3 regions of the Endozoicomonas sp. ALB032 genome follow, and region 1 is predicted to be linked to each of the others. Evidence: predicted binding sites of a transcription regulator. Region 1 holds the regulator's gene; each other region holds the start of a gene.
What was found. The regulator sigma-54, encoded in region 1, starts transcription at its own class of promoters, with help from an activator protein. The targets are predictions, from matches to a motif close to TGGCACNNNNNTTGCTNT.
Positions count from the first base shown of each region.

Region 2: glnK (P-II family nitrogen regulator) is a predicted target of sigma-54. The motif match lies at 2,572-2,589, and genes of this name have one in related genera.
Region 3: ACO6VG_RS16370 (NarK family nitrate/nitrite MFS transporter) is a predicted target of sigma-54. The motif match lies at 1,182-1,199, and genes of this name have one in related genera.

Region 1 is NZ_JBLYNW010000001.1:94,669-98,883, forward strand. Features, by position in the region: gene lptA (lipopolysaccharide transport periplasmic protein LptA) at 1-412, shown strand, start outside; gene lptB (LPS export ABC transporter ATP-binding protein) at 513-1,238, shown strand; gene ACO6VG_RS00360 (RNA polymerase factor sigma-54) at 1,496-2,851, shown strand; gene hpf (ribosome hibernation-promoting factor, HPF/YfiA family) at 3,022-3,333, shown strand; gene ACO6VG_RS00370 (PTS sugar transporter subunit IIA) at 3,348-3,800, shown strand; gene rapZ (RNase adapter RapZ) at 4,066-4,215, shown strand, end outside.
Region 2 is NZ_JBLYNW010000001.1:2,657,055-2,661,269, reverse strand. Features, by position in the region: gene ACO6VG_RS09775 (TnsA endonuclease N-terminal domain-containing protein) at 1-476, opposite strand, end outside; gene ACO6VG_RS09770 (ammonium transporter) at 629-1,879, opposite strand; gene glnK (P-II family nitrogen regulator) at 2,112-2,450, opposite strand; gene ACO6VG_RS09760 (hypothetical protein) at 3,314-3,577, opposite strand; gene ACO6VG_RS09755 (serine hydrolase domain-containing protein) at 3,626-4,215, opposite strand, start outside.
Region 3 is NZ_JBLYNW010000001.1:4,406,208-4,410,422, reverse strand. Features, by position in the region: gene nirB (nitrite reductase large subunit NirB) at 1-855, opposite strand, end outside; gene ACO6VG_RS16370 (NarK family nitrate/nitrite MFS transporter) at 1,232-2,701, shown strand; gene ACO6VG_RS16365 (LysE family translocator) at 2,776-3,408, opposite strand.

The DNA of each region.
Region 1 (4,215 bases):
CGCCGATATCGATAACAAGAAAGGTGTATCCATCTATAAAGGCAATGTTGTGATGATTCAGGGCACCACCCGAATTACCGGAGACAAGGTGACCATCTATTCCGTCCAGCAGGAAGTTAAAAAAATTGTGGCAGAAGGCGACAAGGAAAGAGCTTACTACGAAGAACAGCAACCTGATGATCAGGGCATTCTGAAAGCCTGGGGTCATACTATCGATTATCAGGTGGCTGGCGATAAGATCCAACTGATCAAGCAGGCGCAGTTGACCCAGAAGGGTGATACCTTCACAGGTGAACGCATTGATTATGACCTGACCAAACAGACCGTGAATGCCAAGGGCAGTGAGAACAAAAGCAACCCGGATGGTCGGGTCAAAATGATTTACCAACCCAAACCTGAGAGCAAGCAGTAGTACTCATATCCCATTACACTCACTGCTCAACGACTGAACAGGCTTGAAAGGGCTGCCAGAAAAACGACAGCTAACTTTTAAACAGGAAGACAAACTCCGGATGGCAACGCTTAAGGCAGAACATCTCAGTAAAAGCTACAAAGGCAGACAGGTCGTCAAAGATGTATCTCTGGCTGTCGACAGTGGTCAAATTGTCGGACTTCTTGGCCCCAACGGGGCAGGTAAAACTACCTGCTTCTACATGATTGTAGGTCTCGTAAAAGCAGACGGTGGACAGGTTGACCTTAGTGGCCAGAGTTTAACTCACGAACCTATGCATGGCCGGGCCAGAGCTGGCGTAGGTTATCTGCCACAGGAAGTTTCTATTTTCAGGAAATTGACGGTCACCGATAACCTGCTCTCGATATTGGAAACCCGTTCCGACCTTTCCCGGAAAGATCGCATCGCAAAAATGGAGTCATTGCTGGAAGAGTTTAATATCAATCATATCAGGGACAATCCGGGTATGAGCCTTTCCGGTGGTGAAAAGCGCAGGGTAGAAATTGCCCGAGCTCTTTGCACTGACCCAAAATTTATTCTGCTCGATGAACCCTTTGCCGGTGTTGACCCCATTTCTGTTGGTGACATCAAGGCCATTATCACGCACCTGAAAGCCCGGGACATCGGAGTCCTGATTACCGACCACAATGTCCGGGAGACACTGGATATCTGCGAGAAGGCCTACATTGTCAGCGAAGGCACTATTATTGCCGAGGGTGATAGTCAGACTGTCCTGGCTAATCAAAAGGTTCGTGACGTTTATCTCGGGCATCAGTTCAGTCTCTGATCATCTCTTGACTGGTCTCGCGAAAGAAGCGGGCAAAGATGTTGAGCTGATTTATTTTCATACTCTTGTTCTGAATGTTGCATGGCTGACTTGATGAATCACTTTCCCGAAGCTTCAGATGTGATTATAATCCCAGTGACATGGAGAGTAGCCCAATCAAAATAATGAGCAGACACTGAGATATAACTGTCAGGCGCTGATGGCATCAAATCTGGCACCCTCAGTGCAGACACCGAAGTAAAGGTATACAGTTGCCTATGAAGCCATCCTTACAGCTAAAAATGGGCCAGCAGCTGACCATGACACCTCAGCTGCAGCAGGCCATAAGGCTTCTGCAACTTTCCACTCTGGACCTTCAGCAGGAAATCCAGGAAGTTCTTGAATCCAATCCGATGCTGGAGTCTGAAGAGTCCGTTGAAGAACCACCTGCATCTGGTGATGAAGGGGAACAGCCTGTTGACTTCAATGAAAAAGCAGAACAGCCCCCGGAACCAGAAGAGCCCCAGTGGGCTGACAGCATACCCAATGACCTGCCCGTTGACTCCGGATGGGATGATGTCTATTCCAGCCTGCCCGCTGCAACCGATGAGGAACATGATCCTTTTGCCCGCTCCCGGGCCAATGAGTCCCTCCAGGACTATCTGGAATGGCAGTTAAACCTGACTCCCATGACTGACAGAGACAGGCTGATGGGCCTGGCTGTGATCGAAGCCATCAATAATGACGGGTACCTCACTCACTCCCTGGAAGAAATTTATCTCTCGCTACAGGAACAGGTAGAGGAACTGGCGTTTGAAGAACTTCAGGTCATGCAACGACGGATTCTTCACTTTGATCCGGTGGGTTGTGCCAGCGCCAACCTGAAAGAATGTCTCGAAGTTCAACTCAATCAACTGCCACAAGAAACCCACTTCCTGAAAGAAGCACGTCTGCTGATCCAGAATCATCTACAGGCTCTGGGTAGTCGTGACTATGCCCAAATCATGCGGCGTACCCGTCTCAAAGAACATCAACTGAGGGAAGCCCTTAGCCTTGTTCAAAGCCTCAACCCGAGGCCCGGATCAGAAATCGGCCAGGCGGACACGGAATACGTCACCCCCGATATTTCGGTCACCAAAGTCAGGGACCGCTGGGCGGTTGATCAGCTGCAGGAAGCCCGCTGGTTTCTGAAAAACCTGCAAAGTCGTAACGAAACCTTACTGAAAGTAGCGGGCAAGATTGTTGAATTTCAGAAAGATTTTCTGGAGCAGGGTGAGCAGGCCATGAAGCCCCTGGTGTTGGCAGACATTGCTCAGGCAGTGGATATGCACGAGTCCACTATTTCCAGGGTCACTACACAGAAATACATGCACACTCCAAGAGGCGTGTTTGAGCTGAAATACTTTTTCTCCAGCCATGTCAGCACAGCCACTGGTGGAGAGTGCTCATCAACAGCCATCAGAGCCTTGATTAAAAAACTGGTATCCGATGAAAACCCTAAAAAACCACTGAGTGATAACAAAATCGCCGGCTTGCTGGGGGACCAGGGGATCAAAGTGGCCAGGAGAACCATCGCCAAATATCGTGAATCAATGAATATACCGCCATCGAATGAACGCAAGCAGCTTATCTGAGCCTTCAGCGATTGAGGTAACAAGCCCTTATACCACAAATCGCCCCATAGATTTTTTGTCTCAGAACAGCGCTAACTGTCATTGACAGTGATAGACTTTCAATCAGGGTTGCCCGTACAATCCCGGGGGCAGTCCAATGTCGAGAATCGGGATCAGCAGGAGAGCGTTACATGCAAGTCAACATCAGTGGACATCATGTAGAGGTGACTGAGGCTCTGAAAGATTATGTCACCAAGAAACTCGACCGCCTTGCCGCCCACTTTGATCAGATTACAAACGTTCAGGTCACTCTGAGTGTTGAGAAACTGAAGCACAAAGTGGAAGCGACTCTACATGTTCGTAGGGCGGATATTAATGCAACCGCTGAGGCTGAAGATATGTACGCTGCCATTGATGACATGTCGGACAAACTGGATCGACAACTGGTAAAACACAAAGAGAAAACGCTTGACCGGCTACAGGGTGCCAACGGCCGCCTGTAAGCATCGATCGTTGTATGATTATTGAAAACATTCTAACCCCCGGGCGCACCCTCTGCGATGTGCAGGGGGCCAGCAAAAAGAAAATCCTGGAAATTGTTGCGGAAATCATCAATGAGCATGTTCCCGCTATCAAAACCAAGGATCTGTTTAACAAGCTGATTAACAGAGAGCGACTCGGTACCACCGGTTTGGGCAAAGGCATAGCCCTGCCTCACTGTCGCTCCAGTGCTTGTCAGCATCCTACCGGACTTCTGATCAAACTGTCTGAACCCATAGATTTTGACTCTGTGGACAAGCAGCCGGTCGATCTGGTGTTCGCACTTATTGTTCCGGAAGAAAATACTCAGGAACATCTCAATATATTGCAGGCTGTCGCTGAGCGCTTTCAATCAGAAGTATTGTTAAGTCAGATGCGAGCGGCAGAAAATTCCGAGGCACTTTACAGCATCATCTGTTCCCCCGTTTAACGACTGTAGATAAAAAATATTTTGCTTGCTGATCTGATAACAGAAGCAGGCAAAATGTTTCTTGCTCAGAAATCCTTTCTTCTTCACTTTTGTCACTACAAAGCCTATTTATCCTTCAAAACTGCATGGAATAGAAATATCCGGACTATGCTAGAAATAAAAGAAAGCGACTGGTTCTAATCTCATTAGGTTTTGATAGACTTGCCTCACTCGGAACCAGGTGAGAGACCTGTTTACACAGTCAAACAATCGGGAAGGACACACCATGAAGCTGGTCATCATCAGTGGACGTTCAGGCTCCGGCAAAAGCTCCGCCCTTCACGCCCTTGAAGATGAGGGTTTTTACTGTGTAGACAACCTTCCTGCCAGCATGCTGAATGATCTGCCAACCAATCTTAAAAGCAACCTGGTCGAA
Region 2 (4,215 bases), 2.6 Mb from region 1:
TCTTCGTTTGATCTCACTATTTCAATTATTTTTCTTTGTTCTGATGCTAGAACACCACCAGTCCTATACCTGTGCAGTATTTTCAGATTATTTAGGTAAGGCTGTCTCCGGATATACTCTTCAGTCCACAACAAGAGCTGAGTGCCTGAACGTTCTGCAGCAGCCTTCATGCAATGAAAACGCTCCAGAAAATCTTTCCGCCTGGCAACTCTCTCTGGTTTAACCTCTATATATGGTCTTTCACCTCCTATCATTCGAGACAGAAAATCAGGGGTATATCTGCAAATGCGACCTTCAAAAACATACTCATAACCCTCAGGCTGGGACTCATAGGAGAGTACCTTTGAGCTGTATTCAAGAGGGTAACAACTATCAAATTCGAGCGCTGATTCAGTGAGGATCGTTGAAGGGTTCTTGAGGCTAACGAAACGATGAATATTGTTAACCTTGGATTTTCCGAGTTTTCTACGATACATAAAAAAGACCCCGGTCATACAACACCAGAAGTATTGTTGCCGGGGTCTGTTTTGTCAAAGTCGTCGTTTTATGTCATTCCTAAACGTTTTATGTCACGTTATGGAAGTATCAACACACACGGCGACAGCTTTTTTTAATCACCTGCATCTTATCACTGTTTACCCATAAACTCGGGATAAGCTTCCATACCACATTCGGTCAGGTCAGCACCTTCATACTCTTCTTCTTCAGTAATACGCAGACCAAGTATCTGCTTGATAGCAGCCCAGACGATCAGGGAAGAGAGGAATACCCAGGCGAAGATTGAACCGATACCCAACAGCTGGGCGCCGAAAGTTGCACCGTCGTTGGTCAGCGGTACTGCCAGCAGACCCCAGATACCTACAACACCGTGTACTGAAATGGCACCCACTGGATCGTCGATGCGCAGTTTATCCAGTGCCAGGATGGCCAGAACGACCAGAGAACCACCAACGCCACCGATCAGAGTCGCAGATACTGCGGTTGGTGTCAGCGGCTCAGCGGTAATGGATACCAGACCGGCCAGAGCACCGTTCAGAGCCATAGTCAGGTCAGCCTTACCGAACAGGACACGGGCTATGATCAGAGCAGCAATGACACCACCAGCAGCACCAGCGTTAGTGTTGACAAAGATCTGGGCGACAGCGTTCGCACTTTCAACATCAGACAGTTTCAGCTGAGAACCACCATTGAAACCGAACCATCCCAGCCACAGAATAAAGGTACCCAGAGTAGCGAGTGGCAGGTTGGCACCGGGGATCGCATTAACAGCACCGTCTTTACCGTACTTGCCTTTGCGTGCACCCAGAAGCAGCACACCTGCCAGAGCGGCAGCAGCACCAGCCATGTGCACAACACCGGAACCTGCGAAGTCCTGGAAGTTAGCTTCGTTCAGGAATCCACCGCCCCATTTCCAGAAGCCCTGAACGGGATAGATGAAGCCAGTCATGAAGACCGCAAACAGCAGGAAAGACCAGAGTTTCATGCGCTCTGCAACCGCACCGGAAACGATCGACATTGCAGTCGCTACAAAGACCACCTGGAAGAAGAAGTCTGAACGTACAGAGTAGTATGGCGCATCATCACCACCCGCAGTTACCGCTGCAACCGTGTTTTCAGTACCAATCAGAGAGCCAAGGACCGGCAGGATACCGCCTTCATTGGTTCCAGGGTACATAATGGCGTAACCACAGAGCAGGTACATGGTAGAGGCAATCGCAAACAGGGCGATATTCTTTGTTAGAATTTCAACGGTGTTTTTAGAACGGACCAGACCGGCTTCGAGCATGGCAAAACCGGCTGCCATCCACATTACCAGCGCACCGGACATCAGAAAGTAGAAAGTATCGAGTGCGTACGACACTTGAGCCAGATTTTCCACAGGGCTCCTCCCAAAAAAGTTCAGCAGATAAGTAGTCTTTTGCTACGGCATTTGTGCCCTGAAAACAGTCTCCTCAACTCGGAAACTGTTTCCACATTAGCTATTTTTATTCTTGCGAATGTCGTCTGGTGCTTTTAGTGTATCTGCAACAAACGACGAAGTTTTTTAATTGTTGTGCATGCACCCTGAGAACCATCAATTTCCTGACTATGGTCTCTTGCTGCTCTGCACATCAAACAGCGTCTTCGCCAGTTTCGTTGGTTCTGATCCGAATCGCCTGCTCCAGATTGGTAACGAAGATCTTCCCGTCACCAATCTTTCCTGTGTTGGCAGCTGAAGAAATGGCTTCGATCACCTGGTCCAGCAGGTCATCTGCAATGCCGACCTCCAGCTTGACCTTGGGCAGAAAATCAACCACATATTCAGCTCCACGATAGAGCTCAGTATGTCCTTTCTGTCGACCGAACCCCTTAACTTCGGTGACAGTGATACCCTGAACACCAATCTCGGACAAAGCCTCTCGCACGTCGTCCAGTTTGAATGGCTTAATGATGGCTGATACCAACTTCATAAAAGCTCTCCTGAGTGAATCCTGTTGGCCAACAGGGAAAATCCGGACATTGTTATTGTGATCCGCGCTCCCAGCCCTGAATATTCAGCTGATCTAGATTCCAACTGAGTTTGGTGGCTTACATGCAGACAATGTGCCAAATTTTGAAAATAACCTGATAAACGGGTCTTTAGAGTAAAAAAGGCCCATTTCCGTTCACTTGTTAAATTTCATGCACCAACAAAGCCCATCTCTAACAATTCTCGCACTTAAATCGCGCACTCTTCTGATGCAATGGATCAGCCTCTGTCTCTCATACAAAGCCTGGCTAGCTACTTGGGGAACATCGCCGTAACCGCAAAGCGGAACCCCCAACCTTCAGCGCCCTGTTCTGGCGCATCAGCCCAGTAACGCACACCAGCTGCAAAGCTCACCGGTAGCTGGCCTATGCGAACTACTTTTGACAGCACAGCATTTACTGGAATATTCCATTGACTATTTTCCCAATCGTAAGTGCTTTCGGATTGTAGCGTATATGTCCAGCCTTTTTGGGTGCAGGAGAGAAGTACCCGATTGCGAACCGCTGTTACCTGCTACATCATTTTGTTCGATCAAAGGTAGAATGGTTCTGGACACGATATTCCAATTATCATTCATCTCGATGGGTATAACAGGCTGTATATTAACAGTTACTCTGTGCCCGTCTTGAGGACCAAAGCCCGTATCATAATTGGCTTGCACGGGCACACTGACTCAAATCAGCGACAGGGTTGGTTAATTTTTTTGCCAGCTCATTGTCGTCACAATAACCTGACAGGCAGAGAATCAGGCTTAAACACGATTACAGAAACTTAAACATAACGACAGTAGACTTTTAAATTACTCTAATCCAGGTACAGGCTGACTCTTCCGCTGAAAGCTTCCATCGGAATTTCCGTAAAGTCGGTAGCAAACCAGACTACTACATTATCTCTGGAAGGTGACACATATAAGCCCTGGCCATTCATACCACTCTTATAGAGGTCACCATCAGCGAATACAGCATCCCACTGATAACTATTAAATAGTGGTGCATCTCTGAACTCTTCTGCCAGCCTGGGCCCAAGTGCGCCTTTCAAATAGTTATCGCGTTCTCCTGATGTTTGCATACGTTTCAGCATTTTTTCTGAAACAATGCGTCTATCGCAAAGCTTCTTCTAACTCGGGGTAAACAACATGCCAAAACGTGCCATATCATCTAAACGAGAGCTGACCAGGCCATGAATAATGGCATTACCCTGCGGACTTAAACCAACTGTTGCATCGCCCGCCATGCTCGCTTTGGACCAAATCCGCTCAGCAATAACCTCTGCCAATCTTTTTTGTGTGATTTCCTCAATTACCAAACCCAACATCTGTGTATTAGCGGATGAATACTCAAAAGCCGTGCCCGGCTTTTTCAGATAAGGAATCGCGAATAAGGCATCGTCGTGGGTGTAAACTTTTCCGTCATCAGCGGGCAAACCAACCTCTGCTCTCACAAAGGCGTTGTGAGGGGTATCACCGCTACGTGTTGCGGGACTTTCCTCTAAATTGAGGCCCGACTGCATATTCAACACATCAAATAGTTTCACTTTCCCCCAAGCTGTACTTTTTGCTTTGGGTAGATAGTCTGCCACGGTTTTCTGTAGATCAATACGCCCTTCCTCTTCCAGCAAAGCGATGAGCGTGCCGACGATCACTTTTAAATTCGACATCCACACATGGCGGTCGTTCTCTCTAATGCCGGGGTATTGCTGGTAGACAA
Region 3 (4,215 bases), 4.3 Mb from region 1:
CCAGAGTGCACACTCACCAATGGCAAATATACGTTCATCAGATGTACGGCAGTCGTTATCTATAACGATACCGCCTCGCTCACCCAACTCCAGTCCGGAAGCTTTCGCCAGCTCATCTCTTGGGCGAATACCGGCTGAAAACAGTACGATATCGGTATTCAGTTGTTCGCCGTCAGCGAACTGCATCTGGTGAACAGCGCCTTCACCATCAACAATCTGTCGGGTATTTTTGGAGGTATGAATCGTGACCCCCAGACCCTCGATCTTGCGTCTGAGCATGGCACCACCGCTATCATCCACCTGAACAGCCATCAGACGGGGAGCAAATTCGACCACGTGGGTTTCCAGCCCAAGATCTTTCAGAGCTTTTGCTGCTTCAAGCCCCAACAGACCGCCACCCACAACGGCACCGATCTTACTGTTACGGGCAGCTTCTTTAATCGCTTCCAGATCTTCGATGGTACGATAGACAAAACAGTTTTCACGGTCATGCCCGGGTACGGGAGGAACAAATGGATAGGAGCCTGTAGCCAGTACCAGCTGATCGTACTTTTGAGTCATGCCACTGGCTGTCACTACTTCACAGGACTCACGATTTATTGATGTAATGGCTTCATTAAGAACAAGATTAATGCCTTCCTGCTCATAAAAGCCTTCAGAAACCATAGACAGGTCATCCGCTGAGCGACCTGTGAAAAATTCACTGAGATGAACCCGGTCATAGGCAGGACGGATCTCTTCTCCAAATACCACCACATCGAAGCGTTTCAGGCCGCCAGCATCTACCAGTTTCTCCAGAAAGCGGTGACCTACCATGCCGTTACCGACAACCACCAGGGTTTCTTTTCCGATCATCCCAGACATCCTCTTTAGTATCTAGCATTGGGCCGGAACAACTGCATCCTTTAGAGCCAGCCTCTTTTCTAATTCTTGTGCCTATGCAACTGCCGTGCCCACTTTCAAAACACGATAAAAACAGGAAATTCTTTCCTGAGACTTTAGCTACTCGCACAAAAATAATGCACGCAGAAATAATCAAACAGCTAAAGAGCACCATTTTGGTGAGCAGAATAAAAATACTCAGAAACTTCCCGCACTCAAATAAAGAACTTTCTTGCATAGAAGAGAAAATTCATTAAATACGCATAAAAATGCAAGTCAAATCGGTGCATTTATCATATTGGCCTGATGTTTGCTTTTGCTTGGGGAATTTCTTAAACAAGGAGGATGTATGAGCAACCCCGATTCATTTAACCTGTTTTCTTTTAGCGGGAAGACCAAGATTCTGCACCTTAGCTGGATTGCCTTCTTTATTAGCTTTGTGGTCTGGTTTAACCATGCGCCTCTGGCCCTGGCTATTTCCGAGTCTCTGGGCCTGACTCGTGAAGAACTGAAAACCCTGCTGATTCTGAACGTAGCCCTCACTATTCCGGCTCGAGTCATCATCGGTATGCTCACTGATGTTTACGGTCCCAGAAAAGTCTATTCCGGACTCCTGGCCATCTGCAGTATTCCTTGTTTTATGTATGCCATGGCAGATGACTTTACCCAGGCCGCCATAGCCCGCTTTATGCTGGGTACTATTGGTGCAGGCTTTGTGGTCGGCATTCGTCTGGTATCTGAGTGGTTCCCCGCTCGCCAATTGGGTACCGCAGAAGGTATTTACGGTGGCTGGGGCAACTTTGGCTCTGCTGCTGCTGCCATGTCTCTGCCCACCTTTGCACTGCTCTTTGGTGGAGAAGATGGCTGGCGTTACGCCATTGGCCTGACCGGATTAATCTCCTTGCTGTTCAGTGTCGTCTTCTACATAAACGTCACAGATACCCCTAAAGGTGCTACCTACTTCCGCCCCAAGAACATTGGCGCCATGGAAGTCACCAGCAAAGGCGACTTTGCCTTGCTGCTGATCATGAAGATTCCCATGTATGCGGCATTGGCTCTGCTGACCTGGAAGCTTTCACCTAAGGGTGTTGCCATGCTGAGTGCCGGGATTTCAACGGCTATTTATGTCGGTCTGACTGCTATCTACCTGTTTGATGTCTGGAAAGTCTGGCAGGTCAACAAGCACATTTTCTCCGAGCCTGTGCCAGCTATTCACCAGTATCAGTTCAAGCAGGTGGCCGTTCTGAACGTTCTTTACTTCGCTACCTTCGGTTCTGAACTGGCCGTGGTGTCCATGCTACCTCTGTTTTTTGCAGATACCTTTGAACTGGATCCGGTCATGGCGGGTCTGGTCGCTTCCGCTTATGCCTTCATGAACCTGATGTCCCGTCCGGGCGGAGGATTACTCAGTGACAAGTTTGGCCGCAAGATCACTCTGCTGGTTCTCACTGCAGGCCTGGCCGGTGGTTACTACATGATGAGTATCATTGATTCCAGCTGGCCACTGGTTCTTGCTGTTGTTGCTGCCATGGCCTGCTCCTTCTTTGTACAGGCCGGTGAAGGTGCGGTATTTGCGGCTGTACCCCTGATCAAGCGTCGACTCACAGGTCAAATTGCCGGTATGACAGGAGCCTATGGTAACGTGGGCGCTGTCTTCTACCTGACAGTATTGTCTCTGGTGGACTACTCCACCTTCTTCATGGTTATCGCAGGCACTGCAGTGTTGGGTTTCTTTACCCTCTTCCTGATGGAAGAACCCAAGGGTCAGATGGCCGAAGTGATGCCTGACGGCAGTGTCACCATGATTGATGTGACCTGATCATTCTGTTTCAGTGGTCCACAATGGGCCACTGAAACAAAACACAGCCACCGGATACTCTTCGGCCTGGCTCTCTATTTCACAACCAACACGGCAGCGATACCCGCCAGAACATAGAGCCCCCCTGTAGAACGCTCAAATAACAACATACTTTTTTTTGTACTCAGCATAGGTTTCACAGATTTTGACAGTAGCCCATAGAGAAGCTTGCAAACCAAATCCACTACACCCCAAGTCATTACAATGATCAATATTTGTTGCACAAGATCCTGATCTCTATTAATAAACTGAGGCAAGAAAGCCATAAAGAAAATAATATCTTTTGGATTACTGGCTCCCAATAGAAAAGCTTTTTTAAACAGATTACTGAAGCCGGGAAACTGCAAAGAACAATCATTGAGACGTTTACTGGTAGTGTCAGCCATCGACTTCCTGATGGTATTAACCCCCAGATAAACCAGATAAAGAACTCCCATCAGTTTCAGTATCAGAAACATGTTTTCCGAAGCCGTAAGAATGGCCCCAAGACCAGTGGCCGAAATAACCAGGTAAAGTGATGAAGCCAGCGTACCACCCAAAAATGCCGGATAGGATCTGATAACCCCATAGTTAATAGAATTGGACACCATGTACAGAGATAGAGGACCAGGAATGAGTATGACTACAAAGATTGAAACAACATACAGAAACCAAACTTCAATACTCATTATTCACTCCAAAAGCAGCGACTGTACCCTATAGCACTCCCTATAGCACTACCAGTTGCTATTTTTACCTCTCCTACAAAACACTTCCTTAAGATACATGGCCCGCACACATGCCTGCAAAAAACCGCTTTGATTCTGAATCCTCCTGACAGAGCAGGAGGCCATAGCGTCGATCCCTGGACGCTCCCGCCGCTTTGGTTTGAGTAGTTGTGCAATAAACGACATTGAATGCAAATAAAATATCAGGAAATTCAAACGCTGTCCCTCCCCCCCTACCCCTTTCATCAGTTCTTGATAGATCGAATCATTGAACAGAGGATATGAATCAAGCTATTGAGCTATACCGGAGAATTGTTTGCAGATTTCATGAGGAACCTGACGGAGTTCCGTACTAAACTGCATCTTGCGCTTTTTTCCCATTCTGAGCCTTTTGATCACGTCAGTGAAAGGGCAAGTATCGCCCCCCCTCTGGAGATCGTGTGGGTCAATCCTTCAGGTGTTATCATGCCAAATCACGAAGTACCCAAATTAATTCATGTTAGTATTGTCAGCCCTATTGAAGGTTTGGAGTTTGCTTTTCTAAAAATATGGGCCGAGGTTAACCCGGATTATAAAATCAATGTCTGGGCCCCCGAACGTTTGATATACCAAAAAATTCTATATTCGCTGCTGTTTTCCGAGATAAGCAATAACGCTATCGAAAAAGATGACCCCGGTGATATTGCTCGGCTGAAAGACAGCATCTGGCAAAAAATTGATAACTTTATGGGAGAAAGCAGTGAAATAGAAGAATTAAATATAATGGAA